3 regions of the Actinoplanes sp. NPDC051411 genome follow, and region 1 is predicted to be linked to each of the others. Evidence: riboswitches for the same ligand, from Rfam matches in the RefSeq annotation. Region 1 holds a riboswitch; each other region holds the start of a gene.
What was found. Region 1 has a riboswitch for cyclic di-AMP ahead of AB0M88_RS38650 (NlpC/P60 family protein). Riboswitches for the same ligand answer to the same signal wherever they lie in the genome.

Region 1 (7,663 bases):
ACCGGGCGGTCGCGCAGATGGTATTGCAGGATCGCGGCCCGGGCCGGCTTGTCGGGCGGCAGCACCAGCACCGTGCGGTCGAGCCGGCCGGGCCGGCGCAGGGCCGAGTCGATGTCCCACGGCGCGTTGGTCGCGGCCAGCACGAACACGCCGTCGTTGTTGCCGTCGACGCCGTCGAGCTCGGTGAGCAACTGGTTGACCACGGTGCGCATCGACGACGAGTTGAGCTGGGACCGTTTGTGGCCGAGCGCGTCGATCTCGTCGAGGAACAACACGCAGGGCGCGTGCGACCGCGCCGAACCGAACAGGTCGTGCAGGTTGCGCTCGGAGCTGCCGACCCACATGTTGAGCACGTCGGTGATCGACAGCGAGATGAACGACGCGCCCATCTCGCCCGCCACCGCGCGGGCCAGGAACGTCTTGCCACAGCCCGGCGGACCGTAGAGCAGCAGGCCACCGCGCAGGCTCTTGCCGAACAGGGTGCGCAGCCTGGGGTTGCGCAGCGGGGCCAGGAACGCGATCTCGAGCCGCTTCTTGACCTCTTCCATGCCGCCCACGTCGGCCAGGGTGATCGTCGCGGTCTCGACGTCGAAGACCCGGTCGGCCGGCCCGCGCACCGGCTCCGGCTCGTCGTCGGCCCGCGCGAAGCGCGGCGGCACGATGTCGCCGAGATCTTCCTCCATCGCCGCCCAGTCGATGCCGTCACCCTGGGTGGGTGGTTTCGCCGGCATCTCGTACGCGTCGTCGGCTCCCCCGACCGCAACGGGACCGCCCGGCGACTCCTCACTCACGGCGGCCGGCCCGCCCAGCGCCGAACTCATCAGCCTCTGGGCCGCGGTGTTGCCCGGCTCGCGGGCCAGCACCTGCGCCGCGTGCCCGATCGCCTCGGAGCCGCGCCCGGCCCCCACCAGCAGCTCGGCCAGGTGCAGGCGCAGCGGCAGGTCGTCGGGCCGGGCCTCGACAGCGGCGGCGAGACTGTCGATGAGGGGCGAGTCGCTCATGACAGCAAATTATGCCCGCGCCGTGCGACAAGATTCGGCGGCCCGCTAAATGGCCGGCGCACCGGGCGTGCCTCCGGCGACCAGGTCGAAGAACGTGGTGATGTCGGCGGCCAGGAGGCCGGGCACCTCGAGCGCCGCGAAGTGGCCGCCCCGGGGGAACTCGGTCCACTGCCGGATGTCGTGGGACGGCTCGAGCAGCGGCCGGATCGACTGCGTGATGTCGCGCGGCAGGACCGCCACGCCCAGCGGCGACCGCAGCGGGACCGGGCCGCCGAAGCCGCTCTCCTTGACCAGCCGGGCGGCCGAGCCGGCGGTTCCGGTGACCCAGTACAGCAGGACGTCGGCGAGGATGTCCTGGTCGGACACCGGCGTGGCCGGGTCGGCCCAGATCGTGAACTTCTCCCCCAGGTAGGCCAGCAGCCCGGCCGGCGAGTCGTTCAGCGCGTACGCGATGGTCTGCGGCGCGGTCAGGAACTGCCACTGGTGTGGATGCCGGGTGCCGGCCAGCGCCAGTGTGCGCTCGAGGCGGGCCCGATCCGGCTCGGACAGGCCGTCGGGCGCGCCCCGCGTCGGCAGATAGTTGACGTGCACGCCGACGACGCGGTCGGGCGCCACCGCGCCGAGCAGCCGGGAGATGCCGGAGCCCCAGTCGCCGCCGTGGGCGCCGTAACGCGAATAGCCGAGGCGGTCCATCAGCGTGGCCCAGGCCCGCGCGACCCGCTCCTGGCCCCACCCGGTCGCGGTGGTCGGGCCGGAGAGGCCGAAGCCCGGTAGCGCCGGGATCACCAGGTGGAACCGCTCCCGGAGCAGCGGGATGAGGTGCCGGAACTCGGCCGTCGAGCCGGGCCAGCCGTGGGTGAGGATCAGTGGCAGCGCGTCCGGGTCGGGGGCGCGGAAGTGCTCGAAGTACACGTTCTGCCCGTCGATCGTGGTCACGAAGCCGTCGGCGGCGAAGGAGGCGGCGACGCCGGGCCAGAGGCCGGCGAGCGCCCGGACCCGCTCGACCGGGATGCCGTACGACCACCCGACGTCCGGGAGTTCGTCGGGCCAGCGGGTGCGGTCGAGCCGGAGCTTGAGGTCGTCGAGGTCGGACGGGGAGACGCGGTATCGGAATTCGTTCATGCGGCTAACGTTAGTCGCATTAACGTTTGACCGGCAAATGTTATTCTGGCCACGTGGATCCCCTACCGAGCTGGCTGCTCACCCAGACCGCCGCCCACGCCCACCGCCTGGTCACCGACGGATTCGCGCGGGTCGGCGCCCGCGGCTACCACTACCGGCTGCTCGCTTCACTGATCGAGGAAGGCCCGGCGAGCCAGGCCGCGCTCGGACGGCGTACGGGAATCCACCTGAGCGACATGGTCGCCGCGCTGAACGAGCTCGAAGAGGGGGGTTTCGTCGCCCGCGCGCCCGACCCGGCCGACCGCCGGCGCAACGTGATCAGCGTGACCGCGGCCGGCCGTAAGCGTTCCGCCCAGCTCGCGCGCAGCGCCCAGGAGGTCCAGGACGCGTTGCTGGAGCCGCTCGACGAGGCCGAGAGGCGTGCGCTCGCCACCCTGCTCGGCAAGCTGCTCGACCATCACCGACAAGGGATTCCCCCGTTGCCCGGCGACGATTGAGACATCCATGCTCGTCGAATGATTAGACGAGCGTTACCGGCTCTGCTCGCCCTCGCCGGCACCATGCTGGCGGCGCCGGCCACCCCGGCGCGAGCGGCCGCGACCGACTCCACCCGCACGCCGGCGACCCCGGCCTACACGGTCAACCTGACCAGCAACACCACCGGCGGCACCTGGACCGGCCACGAGAGCGTCACCTTCAGCAACGCCTCGGCGACCCCGCTCACCGAGGTCTACCTGCGGCTCTGGGACAACGCGCACGGCTCCTGCCCGTCCACCCCGGTCACCGTCACCAACGTGACCGGCGGCACCGCCTCGGCACTGACCGTCAATTGCACCGCCCTGAAGATCACGCTCCCGGCGGCAGTGCCGCAGGGCGGAACCGGCAGCATCGGCTTCGACCTGTCGATCGTCGTCACCGCGGGGGTCGACCGGTTCGGGCACGACGGCGGCTACTACTTCATCGGCAACGCGCTGCCGGTGCTCGCGATCCGCGACGCGGCCGGCTGGCACCTCGACCCGTACACGAACAACGGCGAGTCGTTCTACGCGCTGTCCAGCGACTACACGGTCACGCTGGACCACCCGAGCTCGATGGCGGTGCCCGCGACCGGGTCCTCGACCGACCGGGCCGGCACCAGCGGCCGCACGATCACCACCGCGGTCGGCAAGCAGGTGCGGGAGTTCGCCTGGGCGGCCGGGCCGTTCGTGAAGACCTCCGGGACCACGGCCGGCGGCGTCAAGGTCAACGTCTACCGGGTGAGCTCGGTCAGCGCCGGAAACGCGAGTTCGATGCTGAGCACGGCGACATCGGCGCTCGACGCCCACTCCGGGCGGTTCGGCGCCTATCCGTACGCCGAGGCCGACGTGGTCCTGGACAACGGGTTCTGGTTCGGCGGCATGGAATATCCGGGATTCGTGCTCGACGTGGTCAGTTCGACCGCGCTCGCCCACGAACTGGGCCACCAGTGGTTCTACGGCATCGTCGGGGACGACGAGTACACCACGCCGTGGCTGGACGAGGGCTTCACCGACTACGCCACCGACCTGTACTTCAACAAGACCGGCTCCGGCTGCGGGATCACGTGGCAGTCGAGCGCCGAGCGGCTGACCAACTCGATGGCCTACTGGGACGCCCACTCGAGCCGCTACAGCACCGTGGTCTACGGCTACGGCAAGTGCACGCTGCACGACCTGCGGCGCCTGATCGGCACGACCGCGATGACCAACCTGCTCAAGTCGTACGCCGCCGCGCACTGGTACGGCGTCTCGACGGTCGCCGACTTCAAGGCCGCCGCCCAGGCCGCGGCCGGCCCGACCGACCTGACCTCGTTCTGGTCGTCCCACCGGGTCGACGGATGAAAGACGGATAGCAGCATGAAGGGGGCCACCGACTGCGGTGGCCCCCTTCAGAACTGCTTCTGCCTCGACGAGGGTCAGCCCGGACGCCGGTAACCAGCGATCGGACCCACCTTGTCCATCACCGCCATCCGCACATGGTCACCCGTGTGCGGAGCATGCACCACTTCGCCACCACCGATATAGATGGCCACGTGGTGCAACGAACCGGGGAAGAAGAACACCAGATCGCCCGGTTGAAGGTCGCCCCGGCTCACCGACTTGCCCTCGTTCCACTGGTCTTTCGTGTAGTGGTCGAGAGTCACGCCGACGGTCGCCCACGCCTCTTTCGTCAGGCCGGAGCAGTCGTACGTGTTAGGGCCGTCAGACCCGAAGACGTACGGCTTGCCGATCAGCGAGCACGCCTTGCGCGCCGCCTTACCGCCCGCGTCATTGTTGTAGGTGACCGGGCAGGGCCCGATCCTCAAGGGTCCGTCGTCTCCACCGGTCGCCCCGTACGCCTTGATGCGCAGCTTCTGCAGCGCATCGATCTTCACATTGATGGCCTTCTTCTTCTGGGCCAGATCGGCATCGCGGGCGGCGATGGAATCGGTCAGAAGCTGAAGGTCCTGCTTGGATTTGGCGTACTGGTCGCGCAGCTTGGCAACGCCGGCGATCTGTGCCTGCTGGTGCCGCGCAAGCTGGTCGAGAAGACCCAGCTTGTCGGTCAGCTGGTTCGTCGACCCGCTCATCAACATGGCACTGATCGCGCTCGGCGAACCTTGCTTGTACGCGTCAGTGGCCAGGCCGCGAACCGAGGACAGGGCGACATCCACCCGGACCTGGAGCGGGGTGAGCTGGTTGGACAGTTTCTTCAGCTGAGCCTGGTTCTTGATCAACTTGCTGTGCACATCGTTGTAATCTTCGATGATCGGCTCGAGCTGATTCCACTGGGTGTCGATCTGTGCCTCGACACTGGACGGCGAGGGTGTCGCGAGTGCCGCGGTGGCCGGTGCGGTGACAACTACGCCGGCCGCGGCGACGAGGCAGAGCAGGCTGCGCAGCATTCCGGCGCGGCGCGCCCCGTTCCGTTTCACGTTACGTGCGTTGTCCTTTCTTCCCTCATGCCGCCGACCGGGTTAGCTGACGGGTTCGAGCGGGAAGCGCGCCCGGCCGCGAAAGTGCACGGCTTCACCCCAACTGCTCGGGTCCCCGGTTCGCCAGACAACAACGACGATTAGGCGGTGGTCCGTCAGATCGGCCGGATGGACGATGGGGGGCTGCCGAACCGGGGACCACCGTACTCCCGATCATTGCCTTAACTGAAGCCGACGCGGCTGGGAAACTGCCTGCATACCACCGGTTACGCAGAGTGCCTAGAACGGCCACTGCTCCAGCGCGCGGTCGAGCCAGGGCACGACCAGGATGACGGTGGGTAGCACCAGCAGGGACACCGCCCCTAGTCCCGCGACAAGGCTCAGGCCGGGCGACTCGGGGCGCGGCGCGGCCAGCCGGTCCAGCCTCCTGCGACGCGCGTCACCCCACGCGTCCGGCTCGGCGTCCTCCGTGAGCGGGACCGCGTCGGTCAGCCTTTCCAGCGCGGCCGAGAGGGGCCCGGGCCCGGCGACGCGCCGCGCGGCATCGTCGGCCACCATCTCCAACAGCAGGTGTACGGCGTCCAGAGGCACCCGGCTCCGCAACACCCCGGGCACCGCGCGATAGAAGGCGGTGAACGACTCCATCACCACGTCGTGGCGGTGCCGCAGATGGGTCTGCTCGTGCGCGAGGACCGCGTCGACCTGCGCCCGGTCGAGCACCCGCAGCACCCCGTCGCTGAGCACGACCCGTGGCTCGCGCCCGGGCACGCAGTAGGCCAGCGGGAGCGCGCCCTCGAGCACCCGCAGGTGATCCGGTCCGATCTCGTGGCGCCGCTCGGCCCGGTCGAGAAGGTCGACCAGCAGCCGGTGGCGCTCCCGCCGGGCCCGCGACCGCCGGGTGACCCCCCAGAGCGAGATCAGCAGCCGGGCGACGATGAGCGCGGCGACGGCCAGGGCGACGAGGAGGGCGCCGGCCACGACCGGCTTGCGGGAGCCGTACGCCCGGGTGAGCTCCTCCGGCACGGCGAGCACCACGCCGAGCGCGCTCAGCACGGCGGCCAGGGTGATCGCCTGCCAGAGCAGTACGGCGGCGCGCGGCGCCCGGTCGGGCCAGCGTGACCGGGCGAGCGGGCCGGGCACGAGCAGCGACAGGGTCAGCCCGAGCGCGCCGAGCAGTAGCGCGGTCACCGGTTCTGGCTCTTCGCCGCCTCGATCGCGGCGGCCAGCGCCTCCGGGGGCAACCGGCCGACGAAGTACGCCAGGGCCGCGTCCTGATCGCCGCTCGTCGTCAGGGCGTCGAGCATGACCGCGGCGGTCATCTCCTCGCGGGACTGCGCCGGGGCGTACAGATAGGCGCGATCCGCCTTCTGGCGGGTGACCACGTCCTTCTTGGCCAGGCGGTCGAGCACGGTCATCACGGTCGTGTACGCCAGGTCGCGGTCTCTGCTCAGCCGCTCGTGCACCTGCCGCACGGTCATGGGTCCGGTCGCCGCCCACAACTGCGCCATGACCTCGCGTTCCAGGTCGCCTAGACCGTTCCTCTGGGCCATGTGACCGAGTCTACTGCACGGCGTCGTACTACACGTCGTAGTATCTACTACGGAATGTCGTAGAGGGGGCTCATCGCATGGACGTACTCGACCTGACGCGACTGCAGTTCGCGGTGGTGACGATCTACCACTACTTCTTCGTGCCGATGTCGATCAGCCTGGCCGCGGTCGCCGCCGGCCTCGAGATCACCTGGCTGCGCACCCGGCGCGACCTGTGGAAGAACCTGACCAGATTCGTCGGCAAACTGCTCATCGTCACGTTCGCGGTCGGCGTCGTCACCGGCCTCGTGCAGGAATTCCAGTTCGGCATGGGGTGGAGCGCGTTCGCCAGGTTCTACGGCGACGTGTTCGGCCCGACCCTGGCCATCGAGGGCATGCTCGCGTTCTTCCTCGAGGCCACGTTCCTCGCGCTCTGGTACTTCGGGTGGGACCGGCTGCCCCGCCTCGCCCACGCCGCGACCATCGTGATCGTCTCGCTCGGCACGGTGCTCAGCGCGTTCATCATCCTGGCCGGCAACAGCTTCATGCAGAACCCGGTCGCGTACTCGCTCGACCCGGTGACCGGCCGGGCCCACCTGACCTCGTTCCGCGAACTCCTGCTCAACAAGGTCAACCTGGCCGCCTTCCCGCACACCCTCAGCGGCGCGGCGATGATCGGCGGGGCGCTGCTGCTGGCGATCGCGGTCTGGCGCCGCGCGGCCGACCCCGGCTTCCGGCCCCTGTCCCGGCTCGGCGCCTGGCTGATGCTGGCCGGCGGGGCGGCGACCGCGCTGACCGGCGACCACCTCGGCAAGGTCATCACGCAGGTGCAGCCGATGAAGATGGCCGCCGCCGAGGCGCTCTACACGACCACGTCCGGCGCGCCCTTCTCGCTGGTGACGACCGGGAAGCCGCTGCCGTCCTTCGCGCTCGACATCCCCGGCCTGCTGTCGATCCTGGCCAAGGGCTCACCCGGCGCGACCGTGCAGGGCATCGACGAACTCCAGGCCCAGTACGCCGCCCAGTACGGCCCCGGCAACTACGTCCCGATGATCCCGGTCGCGTTCTGGTCGTTCCGG
Region 2 (7,663 bases), on a different contig from region 1:
CGGTCGTCAGCAACTGCACCGACGCCTATTTCGCGCTCTCGCCGGACAACCGGAAGGCCGCCGTGCTGGTGACCTACCGAACCGTCAAGGACTGGTCGCAACGTGTGCTGATCATGGATGTGAGCACGGGAAAGACGCTCCGGGAGGTCGCCCTGCCGACGCTGCCGGCCGGCACCGACCGGAGCGAGCTGGCCACCGGCATCGACTGGCTGGGCAACGAGTGGGTCCGTTACGCCCGGGCCAGCTTCGTGCCCAGCGACCCGGCCCACGACCCGGTCATGCTACGGATCCGGCCGTAGGGAAGCCGTAGAGGATCAGGCGGCGACGGGGGCGGCCGGGCGGCGGGCCGACCGCTTCCAGCGCCAGACGATCGCCGTGGTGAGGGCGAAGCCGACGAGGGCCGGGGCCAGGGTCAGCGGGTTCATCTCGTGGGGCTTGGTGACCGCGGCGCCGATCACCGCGTACGAGATGGCCGACGGGATCGCCGCGAGTGTGGTGCCGAGCAGGTAGCGCTTGCGGCACACGCTGGTCGTGCCGTAGGCGTAGCCGACCAGGCCGTACGGTGCGAGGGGCAGCAGGCGCACCAGGAGCACCGCCGAGAGGCCGCGGCGGTCGAGCCAGCCGTCGAGGCGGGCGAGTTTGCTGCCCGACTTGGCCTTGAGCGCGCCGCGCCCGGCCCACCGGCCGGCGTAGTAGGTGGCGATCGCGGCGATCACGGCGGCGGCCAGGGCGGCCGCCGCGCCGGTTGCCGCGCCGAGCAGGGCGCCGCAGGCGATCGTGATGGCGGTGCGGGGGACCATGACCGACAGCAGCAGGCCGCCGACCACCGCGATGGCGACCGCGGCGCCGGTGCGGCCCAGCATCATGACGGCGTCACCGATCTCGCGGAGTGGCAGCACGGCCGCCGCGAACGCGAGGCCACCGACCACGACACCGAGAACGGCGAACCGGATCAGCCGGCGCTTCCATCCCATCGGCGAGCCCACCGAAGCGGGGGCGGTCGAGGGAAGCGAAGGCGCGATCAGGGTGTCCGTCATGCAGGCTTACCGCCCTAACTCATTGTCGGTCATGGTCTCTGCTTGTCAGGCGCTCGCCGCGGCGAGGCGTTCCCCGCGGAGCCGGTCGGCCCATGTGTCGTCAACGGGAGCAAGGCTATCCGCGCCGATCGCCCAGCGCAGTAGCAGATCGGCTATAGCTGGGTTGCGGGCGAGCGCCGGCCCGTGGGAATAGGTGCCCAGGATCTTGCCGTGCCATGCGCCTTCGGTCTGGTTGTCGTTGCCGATGCCGGCGGTGACCCGGGCCAGCGGGGAGACGCCCGGCCCCAGGTGGGTGCGGCCGCCGTGGTTTTCGAAGCCGGTGAGCGCGGGCAGCCCGAGCCGCGGGTCGATGTCGCCCCGCAGTTCGCCGACCGCGCGGGTCTCGCCCCGGTCGGAGTAGAGGTCGAGCAGACCGAGCCCCGGACATTTGGCGCCTTTGGCGAAGAAAGAATGGCCGAACAGCTGATAACCGGCACAGATCGCGAGGACCGCCGCGCCCTGGTTGACCGCCCGGTGCAGGCCGCCGTCGGCGATCAGCCGCTGGGAGGCGAGGGCCTGCGGGCCGTCCTCACCGCCGCCGATCAGGTAGATGTCGGCGCTCGACGGCATGGGCTGGTCCGACCGGATCTCGTACGCCTCGACCGGAATGCCCCGCATCTGGGCCCTTCGGGCGAGGATGAGCATGTTGCCCCGGTCACCGTAGGTCGAGAGCAGATCGGGGTAGATCCACACGATCCGCAGGGACTCAGTTGACACGGTCCAACTCCGATCGGATGTCCTGGAACGCCGTGTAGTTGGCGATCACCTCGAGGCGCCCGGGCGGGACACCCTGCAGCGCCTGGTCGAAACTGGTCACGTGCCGGAAGGGCACACCGTTGACCTCGAGCCGCACCGCGAGGTCGTACGCGCGGTCGCCGGTGATCAGCACCGGACGGTTGCGCAGCGGCGCGAAGTCGACGTCGTAGAGCCACGACGTGTCGAGTCCGTCGGGGTCGCGGGCGTTGATCGAGAGCAGGGTGGGCGCGATCTCGGCCATGTCGAACGCCTCGAGCCAGCTGGCCGGGTTTTTCGCCAGGAGCAGCCGGATGTTGCGCCCCTCACGGTCGACCTGGGCGTACCGCCCGGCGATCGAGGTGACGGTCGCGAGGTAAGGCAACGCCTTGAGCGGGTGGACGCCGAACTCGGCCACGACGGCCAGCGCGGTCGCCGCGTTGCCGATGTTGACCGTGCCGGGCAGCTGGAGCTTGACCAGGTGCCAGTCGCCGCGCGGGTCGACGACACCCTCCTCCTCGACCTGCCAGTGGGCGCGAGGACGGCGCAGCGGGCAGCCGGTGCACCACCAGTCTCCCTGGTGGCGCTCGATCGGGTGGCCGCTCTGCGGGCAGACGAAGGAGTCGTCGTGCCAGCGCTGGCCGGCACTGAACCACACCACGTAGGGGCTGCCGCTGGCCGCCCAGACCACCATCGGGTCGTCGGCGTTGGCCACGACCTTGACGTCCTGGTGGGCGGCGAGCGCGGTCTTCCACATCTGCGCCATCATCGCCACCTCCTTGGCCCGGTCGAGCTGGTCGCGGGAGAGGTTGAGCAGGGCCACCACCCGCGGGTTGGTCTCCTCGATCACCCGGGCCAGGTAGTGCTCGTCGACCTCGAGCACCGCGAACGGCGTCGAGCCGGCCTTGGCCAGGGCCGAGGTGTGCCCGGTCGGCATGTTGGCGCCGAACGAGTTCGTCGCGACCGGGCCGAGCACCTCCATCGCGGCGGCGGTCAGCCGGGTCGTCGTGGTCTTGCCGTTGGTGCCGGACACCAGCGCGATCGCCCGCCCGGTGGCCAGGTGCGTCAACAGTTCCGGATCGATCTTGAGACCGATCCAGCCGCCGATGACCGAGCCGTCGCCGCGGCCCGCGGCCCGGGAGAGCGCCGCCGCGGTCTTCGACACCGAGGTCGCGACCTTGGCGCGCAGGGGCAATTTCTGGTCCGTCACGCCAGCGAGGGTACCGGAATCAGAGGTTACGTCGAGTTGTCGGCGGGGCGGATGGGGTACGGAATCGACCTTCGCCGAACGGGTGACCGTGTTTCCGCCGGTAGAGGGATTTTCGACTCGAATAGACAATCCTGTATGGAGTAATTGTGTGTTCTGGTTCACGCCGAATTCTCAACAAGAAGTAGTCGGGCACCTACGGAATGTCGCGGCAAATGTTCCCGGTCGATGGCAAATTGGACAACGCCTCGATCAACGATTACGGAAAGTCACCAAATGGCGCCCGACGATCATCAAAAAATTCGGATAGGAAGGTTTCCGCCGGTGGGCATCCGCTCGCCGGTCGCGCCGCCCAGGCTCACGCCGAGCCCTGCCCCGGGTCGGACGACGCGACCTTTGCACGCACGACCACAAAGGCATACGGGGGCAGGGACGGGGGACCCACAGCTTCTCGAGAGAGACAGCCGGTCCGCTCCGCGCCACCCGCTCCGGTGGCGGGCAACGGAGCAACCTCGGGGTGAAGTCGCGGCAACGCGACCGGGCACACCTTCCCGCCCGAACCCGACAGCTAACCTCGCAGGCGTGCCGGAGGGATTCCCTTACCGTGCCTCAGCACACCCTGAGCCGGCCTCGACGGCTGTCCGTCGGCACCGGCACCGCCGCGCTGTCCCTTGGTCTCTGCCTCTGCGCGGGCCAGCTGATGACGACGACGGCGGCGAACGCCGCCACCCCCGTCGTCACTCAGGCCGCGGTCGCCAAGGTCACGCCCAAGGTCATCGACTCGGTCAACACCTCGACCGTCTCCCTGGGCTCCCGAGTTCGGCTGACCACCAAGGTCATCAACCCCAAGACCGGCAAGGTCGTCACGTCGGGCCGCGTACGCGTCCAGGCGTACCGGAACGGCAAGTGGAACAACTGGTCGTCCACGCCGATCGGCAAGAACGGCTACGCCACGCTCTACGCCAAGCCCGGGGTCAACGGCTACTTCCGCACCGAGTTCTACGGCAACAGCGGCCTCAACGCCGGCTACGCCAAGCGGCTCTACGTGAAGGTGCAGGTCAACAAGGGGGCCAAGGTCCTCGCGGAGGCCAAGAAGCACACGGGCGCGCTCTACAAGTTCGCCGCGGCCGGGCCCAAGCGCTTCGACTGCTCCGGATTCACCATGTACGTCTACAAGAAGGCAGTGGGCAAGAAGCTGCCGCACAAGGCGAACTCGCAGCAGCACTACGGCAAGGCCGTCAGCAAGGGCAGCAAGAAGGTCGGCGACCTGATCGTCTTCCGCTCGGGCTCGTACGGCTACCACGCCGCGATCTACGCCGGCAACGGCTACATGTACGACTCCCCGCACACGGGAGCCCGCGTCGGCAAGCACAAGATCTACGGCAGCAACTACGTCGTACGCCGCATGGCCTGACACGCGGGAAAAGATGATGAGAGAGGCGTGAGCGGTTCGCTCACGCCTCTTTCATGTACGCGGCGGCTGCGGCCCGCACAGCGTACGGATCGCGCCCAGCAGAGTGGACCGGGTGAACGGCTTCTCGATCAGCATGCTGTTCTCGTCGAGCGTCAGCTGCGGCCCGAGCGACGCCGCCGTGTAGCCCGACATGTAGAGCACCGGCAGATCCGGGTGGTGCGTACGCAGCGCCGACGCCAGCTCCGGCCCGGTCATCGTCGGCATCACCACGTCGGTGATCAGCAGGTCCGGATGCGCCCCGGCCGCCACCTGGGTGACCGCCGTCAGCGCGTCGGTCGCCACCGTGATCACGTAACCGGCCGGCTCGATCAGCCGCTGCACCAGCTGGGCGACCTCGGGCTGGTCCTCGACGATCAGGACCCGGCCGATCACCGCGGGGGCGCCCTGCCGCTCGCCGGCCGCCGCCGTGCGTTCCTCGGCCGCCGGGAGATAGAGGTGCACGGTCGTGCCGATCCGGGGCTGTGACTCCAGCTCGATGTGGCCGCCGATGCCCTGCACGATGCCGGCCGTGGTGGCCAGGCCGAGCCCGGCCGCGGTCGGGCGAGTGGTGAAGAACGGTTCGAGCGCCCGCTGCCGCACCTCGTCGCTCATGCCGCTGCCGGTGTCGGTGATGACCAGGTGGACGACCCGGCCGGCCGGTGCCCCCTGGGGTGGCGCGCCGGCCTCGTGCACCTCGTTGGTCGCCGCCACCCGCACCATGCCGCCGTGCAGCATCGCGTCGCGGGCGTTCGCCGCCACGTTGACCAGCGCCTGCTCCAGAGGCCCGCGCTCGGCCCGAACCGGCCACACGTCGGCTCCGAACGCCAGGTCGAGGCCGATGTGCTCGCCGAGCGTACGGGAAAACAGCGATTGGACGTCGGTGAGTAGGTCGGGAATCGGGATGATCTCCGGCCGGTTGCCGTCGCTGCGGCCGAAGGCCAGCAGCTGGTGCGTGAGGGTCCGCCCGGTCGAGACGGCCTCCATGATGTCTCTGGCCAGCTGATGATGCTGTTCGTTCTCGGGGGTCGTCGTGAGGATCATGTCGGCCGAGCCGGCGACGACGGTGAGCAGGTTGTTGAAGTCGTGCGAGATGCCGCCGATCAGCTGGCCCAGGCTGTCGAGCCGGCGCAGGTGGTCGAGCTGGCGCTTGAGGCCGCGGGCGTCGATGTGGTCGGTGGTGTCGGTGATCATGCAGACCACGCCGTTGAACCGGCCGTGGTCGTCCATCAGCGGCATCATGCTCATCCGCACGCTGCGCCGGGAGCCGTCGGCCCGCATGAGCCGGGTCGCGCCGACCGTCGAGCGGCCGGCCTGGCACTCGTTGAGCCGCCGGGCGAGCTCCTTCTGTCCCTGGTCGTCGAGGAAGCCGCGCAGCGAGACCCCGACCAGCTGGGCCCGGGGGAGGCCGAGGACGACGCCGATCGGCTCGTTGGCGTACGTCGCGACGCCGTCCCGGTCGAGCTGGAGGACTCCCTCGGGGATCGTCTCGAGCACCCGGCGGTAGCGTTCCTCGCTCGCCCGCAGGCGTTCCATCGCCTGGGCGCTCGAGATGGCCAGGGCCAGCTCGCCGGCGATGTCGCGGGCCAGTTCGACCTCGGCGGTGGAGTAGAAGGCGCCCGGCGTCTCCCGGGTCAGCACCAGGTAGCCGGCGTAGGTGTTGTCGACGATCACCGGGCAGAGCACGGCGGCGTGGACCGGGTGCTCGCCGTCGCCGACGGGTGAGGCTCCGTCGCCGGCCAGCACGATCGGGCGCCGGCTGGCCGCCAGCGTGGTCGAGAAGTCGTCGTCGGGCAGCCGGCCGGCGTGGTCGAGCACCCGGCCGAGCGTGGCCGACCGCTCGTCGTCGATGTGGTGGTAGGTGATCGCCTCGTAGCGGCCGTCGTCGCGCAGTATCTGCACGCCGGCGCCGTCCCCGATCATGTCGGCGGCCGCCCGGGCCGCGGTCGAGCGCACCTCGGCGGCGTCATCGGCGGCCCGGCTGAGGGCCAGGGCCAGGTCGGCGAGCGCGTACCGGAGGGGGTAAGCCATGACACCCATGTCGTCACTATTCCGTGCCCGGTGGGGGGCGCGGGGCCGGTTCGCCAGGAATGCAACCGGTGTTTCTGTCGCGTCGAACGAGACCGGGGCGGCTGAGGTGACGCGAATTCGGGGACTCCTACCGAAGGTGCGAACTCGGGCGCTAAAGCTTGCCATCCTATCCGGACAAACAGCAGTATTCCGGTGCATTGCTGACACTGGAGGGAATCCGAGTGACCAAGGATCGCACGAGCACCAACGCCCGCGCGGAATCCGGCGGTGCATCGACCCTGGATCTCAGTGGGCGGCACGTCGGCAGCTCGTACATCCTTCAACGACCGATCGGCCAGGGAGCCACCGGTACGGTCTGGCGAGGTACTGATCTTTCGACCGGGCACCCGGTCGCGATCAAGCTGCTGCACGAGAGCCTGCTCCGGCAGCCCAAGCTGGTGACCCGCTTCGTGCAGGAGCGCACCATCCTGCTCATGCTGCGGCACCGCAACGTGGTGCGGGTGCGCGACCTGTTCAGCGTCGGCGAGACCCTGGGCCTGGTGATGGACCTGGTCAGCGGCGGCAGCCTGCGCGACCACCTGCGCCGGCACCACACCGTGCCGGCGGGCGAGGCGGCCCGGCTCGCCGCGCAGGTCGCGGCCGCCCTCGCCGAGGCGCACGAGCTCGGCGTGGTGCACCGCGACCTCAAGCCGGACAACATCCTGCTGCAGGCCGAGTCGGGCCGGCTGGAGACCCGGCTGACCGACTTCGGCGTCGCGCGCATCCTCAACACGCCGAGCATGACCACGCCCAACGCGGTCGTGGGCACACCCCACTACATGTCGCCGGAGGCGTTCCACAGCCCGTCGACCTCGCCCGCGACCGATGTCTACGCGCTCGGCGTGCTGCTCTACGAGATGGTCACCGGGCGCCCGCCGTACGACAGCGACTCGATCCCCGACCTGATGCGCCGGCACATGGAGGGCAAACCGGCCCGCCCGCCCGGCATCCCCGAGGGGTACTGGGACGCGATCATGGCCTGTATGGCGCTCAAACCGCGCCTGCGGCCGAGCGCCGCCGAACTGGTCGCCGACCTCTCCGACCTCGCCCAGGAGACCGGCGACTGGCCCGCCCTTCCGGCGCCGGCCGGGCCGCGGATCGAGCCGAACCCGCCGGTCTCCGGGTCGT
Region 3 (7,663 bases), on a different contig from region 1:
TACCTGAAGAGACTCCAACCTGAGGACGAATCGCCGCCTTTGCCGGATAAGGCCGAAAATTCCGAGTTATCGACGGTCAACTTCTCCGGTGATCTGTCAAGAGCGAAAACGATCGTCGGCCGACCGGCGCGGGGCCGCGAGATATTCCTGCACCTGCTGTTGCTGCCGAGTCTTGAGCGCGCCCACGTTGTAGATCTCGTCGAGCGGGCCCATCAGCCGGGCGCCGGAACCGCCACGCCGCAAACGCCGGGCCAGCAGCACGAACGGCGCGAGCACGATGACCAGGCCGACCGCAACGGCCAGCACTCCGAGCACCTGAGTCATGCCGGACAGCCTATTCGAAGGTGACGGTGGCGGACGGAACACCGCGGGCGCGGGCCACGTGCATGGACTCCTCCTCGATGTCGGCGCGCTGGGGTGGGGTCAGCGGGCCGAACGGGGTCACCGTCAGGTCGACGCGCTTGCGGGCCACCAGCTTGGCCCGCCACACGCCGACGATCTCGCCGTCGGCCAGGACGACGCCCGGGTTGCCGAGGATGCGCCAGACCTCCTTCTGCCGGTCGCGGCCGGGCACCAGCAGATCGCGGTCACGGGCCTGGAGAAGAGGATCCATGCCGGGGAGGAGGCGGACGCTCTCCGGAGTCGGGGGCGACTCGAACTTCTTGACCGCGGACGCCGGCAACCAGCCCTTCTTGCCGTCGACGGTGACCTCGGCCAGGTCGGCGGGCCAGACCCGCTTGATCTCGGCGGTCGTGGTGCCCACATATTTCGCCACCTCGGCCGGGGTGGCGGGGCCGAGAAACCGCAGGTATGTCGCGATGAGGTCGGCCATGCCCTCGTTTGCGGAAGGGATCGGGGGGGCGCCGGGGATCGGGCCGAGCGTCGCCTCGCGGCCGCGGGACTCGACCTCGACACCGCCGGCCAGGCCGGCCACCTGCCAGATGTTGCCGCCGATGTGCCGGGCCTTGCAGGAACGGCACTCATAGGTCAGCTGTCTGGGCACCCGCTTGCTGACCTGGGTGCTCACCTCGCCCCGGGCCATCGAACGGGTCAGCACCTCGCGGAACGCGGCCGCGGTGACCCGGAACGCCTCGATGCCGAGCTTGCCCGCGTCGGGCATCTGACCGCTCTTGATGCGGGCGGCCGCGTCGGCGTCGGTGAGCGGCCACAGCTGCTGGACCAGGGCCGGAAGGTCACGGCGACGATGCAGGTGCGGGGCGCCGCGGGCCGCCCAGACCATGAGCAGCCGGTCGTCGTCGAAGTCGGCCGTGGTGCGCGCGGCCAGGGCGACCTGGAGGGAACCCGGCATGTATTCCTGCACGCCGAGATCGAGCACGTCGAGGTCGGCCGGCTTGGCCCGGCCACGCTTGGCCAGGCCGTGCGCGGCCACGCGGAATGCCATCACCTGGGCGCGGTCGGCCATCGAGCCACCTCTCGAAAACTAGGTGCGACGACCGTACCGCCGGGCTGCGACATTTCTCAGCCGTTCCATCCGGGAGCCGGCCCGGCCCTCGACCAGTTCCCAGGTGTCCAGGCTGGTCGGACCGTACGGGCCCTCCTGCAGGATCGGCGGCTCACCGGTCAGGCGGAAACCGCAGTGACGGGCCACGGCGGTGCTCCCGAAATTACCCGGATCGATCCGCAGAAGGAGGCGGGACAACTTCAGCGTGCCTTGGGCGTACGCCGAAAGCAGTGACAACGCACCCGCCGCGAGCCCCCGGCGCCGATGCGGCGCACCGACCAGATAGCCGAGCTCGGCCTCCTTGAGGCCGAGGTCGACGCCGAAGAGCAGGACCTCGCCGAGGGGCAGGTTGCCGTTGGTGGTGATCGCGAGCTGGATGCGCTGGCCGGTGGTGCGGCCCTGGTAGGCGCGTTTGAGATAGGCGATGCCGGCCTCGACGTCGAACGGTGACGGCATCGGCGTCCAGCGGGCGATGTCGGGGTCGTCGAGCATCACGACCAGGTCGTCGAGGTCGTCCGAACGCCACTCGCGCAGGACGATGCCGCCTCCCGTCAGAGTGAGCGGGTAGGGAAGGCGGCTCGCGGTCACCAGTGAATCGTGCCGGTAAAGGGGTGGTTCCGGCCAGTAGCGAGAGGGTTGTGAAGGTGTTGCGTGCGGGACAGTGGGGGCGTAGAGGCAGCAAGGCGGGCCGATCGAACAGACCAACGTGGACCGTCGAGAGGCTTGATCACCTGGGCTTTTCGGCGCTGCTTATGAGTAGTCGACGCGGAGGGCCTACGGTGGGGGCGTGGAAGAGCGGACGGCGGTTGCGCCGCGCCGAGGCGGTCCAGCGCGTCGCGGCGAGAACTACGGCGGCCGATCCCGGCAGGAACGCGCCAGCGACCGGCGGACGCGGATCGTGACGGCGGCGGTCCACCTGTTCGGCACCCGCGACTATGAGCAGGTCACGGTCGCCGACGTCTGCGCGGGGGCGAGGGTCTCCAAGCGCTACTTCTACGAGCACTTCACCGACCGGGAAGATCTGCTGCTGATCGTGCACCGCGAGCAGAACCACTGGCTGCTCGCCCAGGTCGCGGGCGCGGCCCCACGCCAGGCGGCGACGGCCGAGGAATTCCTGCGGCCGATGATGCGGACACTGATCGCCAAGCTGGTCGAAGATCCGGAACGGGCCCGGGTGATCTACGTCAACGCGCCGCGGATGGAGACCCGCCGCCGAGGCGTACTGCGGGAGGACGCCCAGCACTTCGCGCCGCTGGTCAACCGGTTCGTCGGGACGACGACCGACAAGCGGCGGCTGGAGCGCACGCTGCTGGCCCTGATCGCCGGGATCAGCGAGGTCATCATCGACTGGATCTCCCGCGGCATGGCCGAGGACCCGGACGAACTGGCCGAGCACCTGACGTGGATCGCCGGCCACCTGCTCGCCCGCTGACGTTTGACGCGCGCACTCGTCGGGCAGTCTCACGTTGATCAGGTACGCCTGTGTTCCGGACAAGGCCGGGAAAACGGGACTCCGGCCTTGTCCGGCGGGCGGGCACCCGCTCGGTCAGCCGGCGCTCGGTCAGCCGACGCTCGGTCAGCCGGCGCGGGTGGCGGTTATGGTCAGGCCGGCTCCGCGCAAGCGGTCGACCAGCGCATCGCCCATCGCGGTGGCCGGGGTCAGCACTCCGCCCTCGGACGGCGGCAGCGCGTCTCGGTCGAAGGCCAGCGCCAGCGCCGACTCGCCCAGCATGACCGCGGTCGCGGCGTAACCGGGATCGCCCTGGGCCCGGACCCGGGACCGGTAGCGCACGCCCGTCGTCGTGACGGTGAAGACGTCGACCGTGAAGTGGCCCGACGCGCGGGTGCGTTCGCTCGGGCCGGTGCCCGGATCGGGCAGGATCCGGTCGAGGATGGCCGGCGGCGTCACGGCCAGGCCGACCATGGCGGCGCCGAGGCCCAGCTTCAAAGCCCCGGCCAGCAGCGGCGAAAGCGGGGAAGTGCCGACGCTCATCGTCTCGCGGTAGCGGAACGCACGGCCGTACGACCAGCCCCGCAGGGCATTCGAGCGGCGCACGATCCGGGTGTTGAACGAGGCCATGAAGAACGGGGCGAGGCTGCCGCGCAGGGACGGATCGACCTCCGCGCCGGGCACGGTGAGCATGTCGGACTGGCGGCCCAGGTCGGGCTCCGCGGCGCGGTCGGGGCTCAGCGAATAGGGACTCGCCGCGATGCGGCGCCGCGCGCGGTCCTTCTTCAGCTCCTCCGCCTGGTTGCGGATGGTGCCGATGGTGCCACCGCTCATGCCGCCGCGGAGGCTGGTCACGACCAGGGTGGTGGTGGTCAGATCGCCCGCCTGGTCGGCCTTGACCTGCCGGTCGAGGACGTGGACGCCGATGTCGGAGGGAATCGAGTCGAAGCCGCAGGCGTGCACGATGCGGGCGCCGGTGCGGCGGGCCAGGTCGTGGTTGGCGTCGATGCTGTCGCGGACGAAGAGCACCTCACCGGTCAGGTCGGCGTAGTCGGTGCCCGCGGCGGCGCAGGCCGCGACGAGGGCGCGGCCATATTTCAGGTACGGCCCGACCGTCGTGACGACCACCCGGGTGGAGGCGGCGAGCCGGGCCAGAGCGGGTTCGTCGGAGGCGTCGGCGACCACGATCGGCCAGTCGACGCCCAACTCGGCCCGAATTCGAGTGAGCTTCGTCTCGGAGCGGCCGGCCAGCGCGAGACGAGCGCCGGCGGGGGCGTGCGCGGCCAGGTGGCGGGCGACGAGGGCGCCGGCGAAACCGGTCGCGCCGTAGACGACGACGTCGTACTCGCGTGTGGGCTGGGTCATGGTTGCCGATTCTGCATCAGACCAGGGGGCCACGGAGCGGATGGTTACCGACCAGTAATTTAATCGCGTCGCATATCGGTCATACTCGTCCTAAAGAAAGATCAAATAGGGCAATTACTGAGAACAACGTCACTAGACCTTGGCGATCGCCGAATCGGCCCGGCTAGGTTCGGTCGGTCCGCCAACGTGGACACCGTGGGCGGAACGCCGAGTCCTTGCCGCCGCCCGACGGAACTTAACCCAAGGCATGGAGCGGGGGACCCAAAAGTTCCTCGGCGCGCTGCTGCGCGCCTCGGGGTGAAGCCGCCATGCGCGGCCGGGCACCTCAGCCCGAACCCGACAGCTCACCTCGCAGGCGTGGAGGTTTCTCTGTCATGGCACAGATCCGTAAGCATGCCCGAATTGCCCTCGGCCTCACCGCCGCGGGCGTGGCGGGCACAGCCGCCCTGCTCGGCCCGGCCTCCGCGGCGCAGGCGTCCAGTGTGAACTGGGACGCGATCGCGCAGTGCGAGTCCGGTGGCAACTGGAGCATCAACACGGGCAACGGCTTCTACGGTGGCCTGCAGTTCACCAAGGGCACCTGGAAGGCGTACGGCGGCACGAAGTATGCCAGCACGGCCAACAAGGCGAGCCGGTCCGAGCAGATCGCGATCGCCGAGAAGGTTCTGCGCGGCCAGGGCATCGGTGCCTGGCCCGTGTGCGGCAGGAAGGGCGGCTCGACCAAGCACTACTCGGGCAGCAACACCAGCGGTTCGCACAGCAGCAAGTCGAGTCACAAGGCGACCCACAAGGCGAGCCACACCTCGAAGTCGGTGACCCACAAGTCGTCGAGGACCACCCACCACAAGGCGACCACCACCAGCCGGGTCGTGCGGTCGGCGTCGGTCAAGGCGACCGGCAAGACCTATGTGGTGCGTTCGGGCGACACCCTGTCGGCCATCGCGACGCGCTACCAGGTCAAGGGCGGCTGGCACGCCCTGGCCTCGCTCAACACCGGCATCATCAGCGACCCGAACCTGATCTTCCCCGGTCAGCGGATCGCGCTCTGAGCTGCCCGCTCTGAGCTGCCCGCTCTGAGCTGGCGACTTTGAGCTGGCCCGCCTTGAGCCAGCCCGGTGTGAGCCGGCCCACCTTGAGCCGGCCCGCTGTGAGCTAGAAAATTCCACCGCACCAACCCCCGGGTGCCCCATCCCCGGTGATCAGCCACTCCGGCCCCGTTCCGTGCGAAGCACGGTGAGCCATGGGTCAAGCCATGCCCCCGGGTGATCCCATGTCCACAGAGGCCACGGTGGCGAGTGCGCTGTGGTGGTGCCATTCCCCCCGATCGGCACCACCACAGCAGCACATCGTCGTGTCGCGCTAAGCGCCGACGCCGGCTCCCAGGCCAACGATCAAGCCTTCGCGAGATCGCCGGCCTGGGCGCCACGCCTTTCGCGACCGCGCTCGGCCAAACTCACCCTCGGCACAACCACGTTCAGCGCCACCGCGCACTGCCCAACCTCGCTCGGCCCGACCGCGCACTGCCCGACCCGCACTGCCCGACTCGCTCGGCCCAATCACGCCCGACCCAACCGCGCTCGGCACCACCGCGCAGTACCAACCGCGCTCGGCCCAACCGCGCTCGGCCCAACCGCGCTCGGCCCAACCGCGCTCGGCCCAGTCACGCTCAGCCCAACCGCGCTCAGCCCAATCACGCTCGGCCCAATCACGCCCGGCCCAATCACGCCCGGCCCAATCACGCCCGGCCCAATCACGCCCGGCACCACCGGCCCGGCACCACCGCGCATTACGCAACCAGGCTCGCCACAACCGCACGCTGCGCCACCACGCACTGGACGACTCGAGAAGCGATCAGCGCGACGCCGGTGTGACGAACTCGGGCTGATCGAGCACCCGCAGCCACGAGCCGTCGGGCTGGCGGCGCACCACCTGGGCGCGGGCGCCCGCGCCGTCGCGGGGTGGCGTCGAGGTCAGCGCCAGGTCGCCGCTGATCAGCGTGGGCAGCGGCTGCTCGGGCGTGAACTGCGGCATCTTGGGGAGCAGCTCGGCCCACAGCTTTTCGATCGCGGAGCGGCCGACGGTCTGGCGGCCGGGCGGATAGGCCATGACCGCGTCTTCTTCATAGAGCCGAGCCAGGCCCTCCGCATCTTTGGCGTTGGCCCGCTCGACGAACAGGCGGGTCAGGTCTTCGGGCGTCATTGCCTTCTCGTGTTCGCTCATGGCCCCACCCTGCCGGGGCGCGAGCCAGTAGTCCAACAGATGGTTGTTGTCGTAACTAGAATCCCCAGTTATGGAACTGCGCCAGCTCCAATACTTCGCCGCGGTCGCCGACGAGGCCAACTTCACCCGCGCCGCGGCCCGCGTGCACATCAGCCAGTCCGGCGTTAGTGCGCAGGTCAGGGCCCTGGAAAGGGAACTCGGGGCGGAGCTCTTCGACCGGTCCGGGCGCACCGCCCGCCTCACCGAGGCGGGACGCGAGGCTTTGCCGTACGCGAAGGCCGCGCTCGACGCCGTGGCCGGCCTCCGGCAGACCGTCGACCAGGTGCAGGGGCTGGTGCGCGGCCACCTGACGGTCGGCATGGTCATCGGCTGTGAGGTGAAGCCGCTGTTCGCCGCGCTGGCCGCGTTTCACCGCGAGCATCCGGCGATCGAACTGGAGCTCGCCGAGGACAATTCCGACCAGTTGGTGGCCGGTGTGCGGACCTCATTGCATGACATCGCGCTGGTCGGGCTGGCCGGTGATGTTCCGGAGCATCTGGCTTCCCACGTCATCGCCCGCGAAGGCCTGATCGTATTGGTGCCGCCCGATTCGGAACTGGCCGGCCGGGACGCGATAACCGTGGAGGAGCTCACCGCGTACCCGATCGTCACCCTGCCGGAAGGCACCGGCATCCGGGCCGTTTTCGACGAAGCCTTTATCTCCCAGGGTTTTATGCCCGATCTGGCGCTCGCCGCGTCGGCGCCCGGCGCCGTCGCGAGTCTCGCCGCCCGCGGTTTCGGCGTCGCGGTCCTGAGCGAGTCGATGGCCGCCAGCTTTCCAGATCTGAAAGCGGTGCCGATCACCGGAGTCCCCGTTCCGGCCGTGCTCGCGTTGGTCTGGCGTCCGCGGGTCAGCGCCGCGCTTCAAGCGCTGCTGCCACATTTGAAAGCAGCGTTCGGCTAGTCTCCGGGCGTGGCCGTCCCGCTTCGTGAACAACTCCGGAAAGCCCTGCCCGTCGCGATGAAAGCCCGCGACCGGGTCGCCGTCGGCGTGCTGCGATCCACGCTGGCCGCGATCGACAACGCCGAAGCCGTGGTGCCGGCGGAAACGAAGGCCCTCGCGATCGAGCAGTCGCCACTCGGGGTCGGGGCCGCCGAGGCCGAGCGGCGCGTCCTCTCCGCCGGCG

Region 2: it holds a riboswitch for cyclic di-AMP, as region 1 does, so the genes downstream of both, AB0M88_RS31345 (NlpC/P60 family protein) here and AB0M88_RS38650 (NlpC/P60 family protein) in region 1, are expected to answer to the same signal.
Region 3: it holds a riboswitch for cyclic di-AMP, as region 1 does, so the genes downstream of both, AB0M88_RS24145 (transglycosylase family protein) here and AB0M88_RS38650 (NlpC/P60 family protein) in region 1, are expected to answer to the same signal.

What each region holds. Positions count from the first base shown of each region.
Region 1 covers NZ_JBFBAD010000100.1:6,925-14,587, reverse strand. The annotation lists gene AB0M88_RS38670 (AAA family ATPase) at 1-1,001, opposite strand, end outside; gene AB0M88_RS38665 (epoxide hydrolase family protein) at 1,047-2,123, opposite strand; gene AB0M88_RS38660 (MarR family transcriptional regulator) at 2,177-2,620, shown strand; gene AB0M88_RS38655 (M1 family metallopeptidase) at 2,639-3,982, shown strand; gene AB0M88_RS38650 (NlpC/P60 family protein) at 4,057-5,055, opposite strand; cyclic di-AMP (ydaO/yuaA leader) riboswitch at 5,071-5,212, opposite strand; gene AB0M88_RS38645 (M56 family metallopeptidase) at 5,335-6,243, opposite strand; gene AB0M88_RS38640 (BlaI/MecI/CopY family transcriptional regulator) at 6,240-6,605, opposite strand; gene AB0M88_RS38635 (cytochrome ubiquinol oxidase subunit I) at 6,683-7,663, shown strand, end outside.
Region 2 covers NZ_JBFBAD010000065.1:52,885-60,547, reverse strand. The annotation lists gene AB0M88_RS31365 (hypothetical protein) at 1-299, shown strand, start outside; gene AB0M88_RS31360 (VTT domain-containing protein) at 315-1,037, opposite strand; gene AB0M88_RS31355 (glutamine amidotransferase) at 1,083-1,793, opposite strand; gene AB0M88_RS31350 (MurT ligase domain-containing protein) at 1,783-3,003, opposite strand; cyclic di-AMP (ydaO/yuaA leader) riboswitch at 3,483-3,613, shown strand; gene AB0M88_RS31345 (NlpC/P60 family protein) at 3,620-4,429, shown strand; gene AB0M88_RS31340 (response regulator) at 4,481-6,496, opposite strand; gene AB0M88_RS31335 (protein kinase) at 6,718-7,663, shown strand, end outside.
Region 3 covers NZ_JBFBAD010000044.1:507-8,169, forward strand. The annotation lists gene AB0M88_RS24120 (hypothetical protein) at 97-324, opposite strand; gene AB0M88_RS24125 (crosslink repair DNA glycosylase YcaQ family protein) at 335-1,423, opposite strand; gene AB0M88_RS24130 (GNAT family N-acetyltransferase) at 1,442-2,050, opposite strand; gene AB0M88_RS24135 (TetR/AcrR family transcriptional regulator) at 2,250-2,894, shown strand; gene AB0M88_RS24140 (saccharopine dehydrogenase NADP-binding domain-containing protein) at 3,039-4,277, opposite strand; cyclic di-AMP (ydaO/yuaA leader) riboswitch at 4,505-4,645, shown strand; gene AB0M88_RS24145 (transglycosylase family protein) at 4,652-5,326, shown strand; gene AB0M88_RS24150 (nuclear transport factor 2 family protein) at 6,129-6,476, opposite strand; gene AB0M88_RS24155 (LysR family transcriptional regulator) at 6,568-7,440, shown strand; gene AB0M88_RS24160 (hypothetical protein) at 7,450-7,663, shown strand, end outside.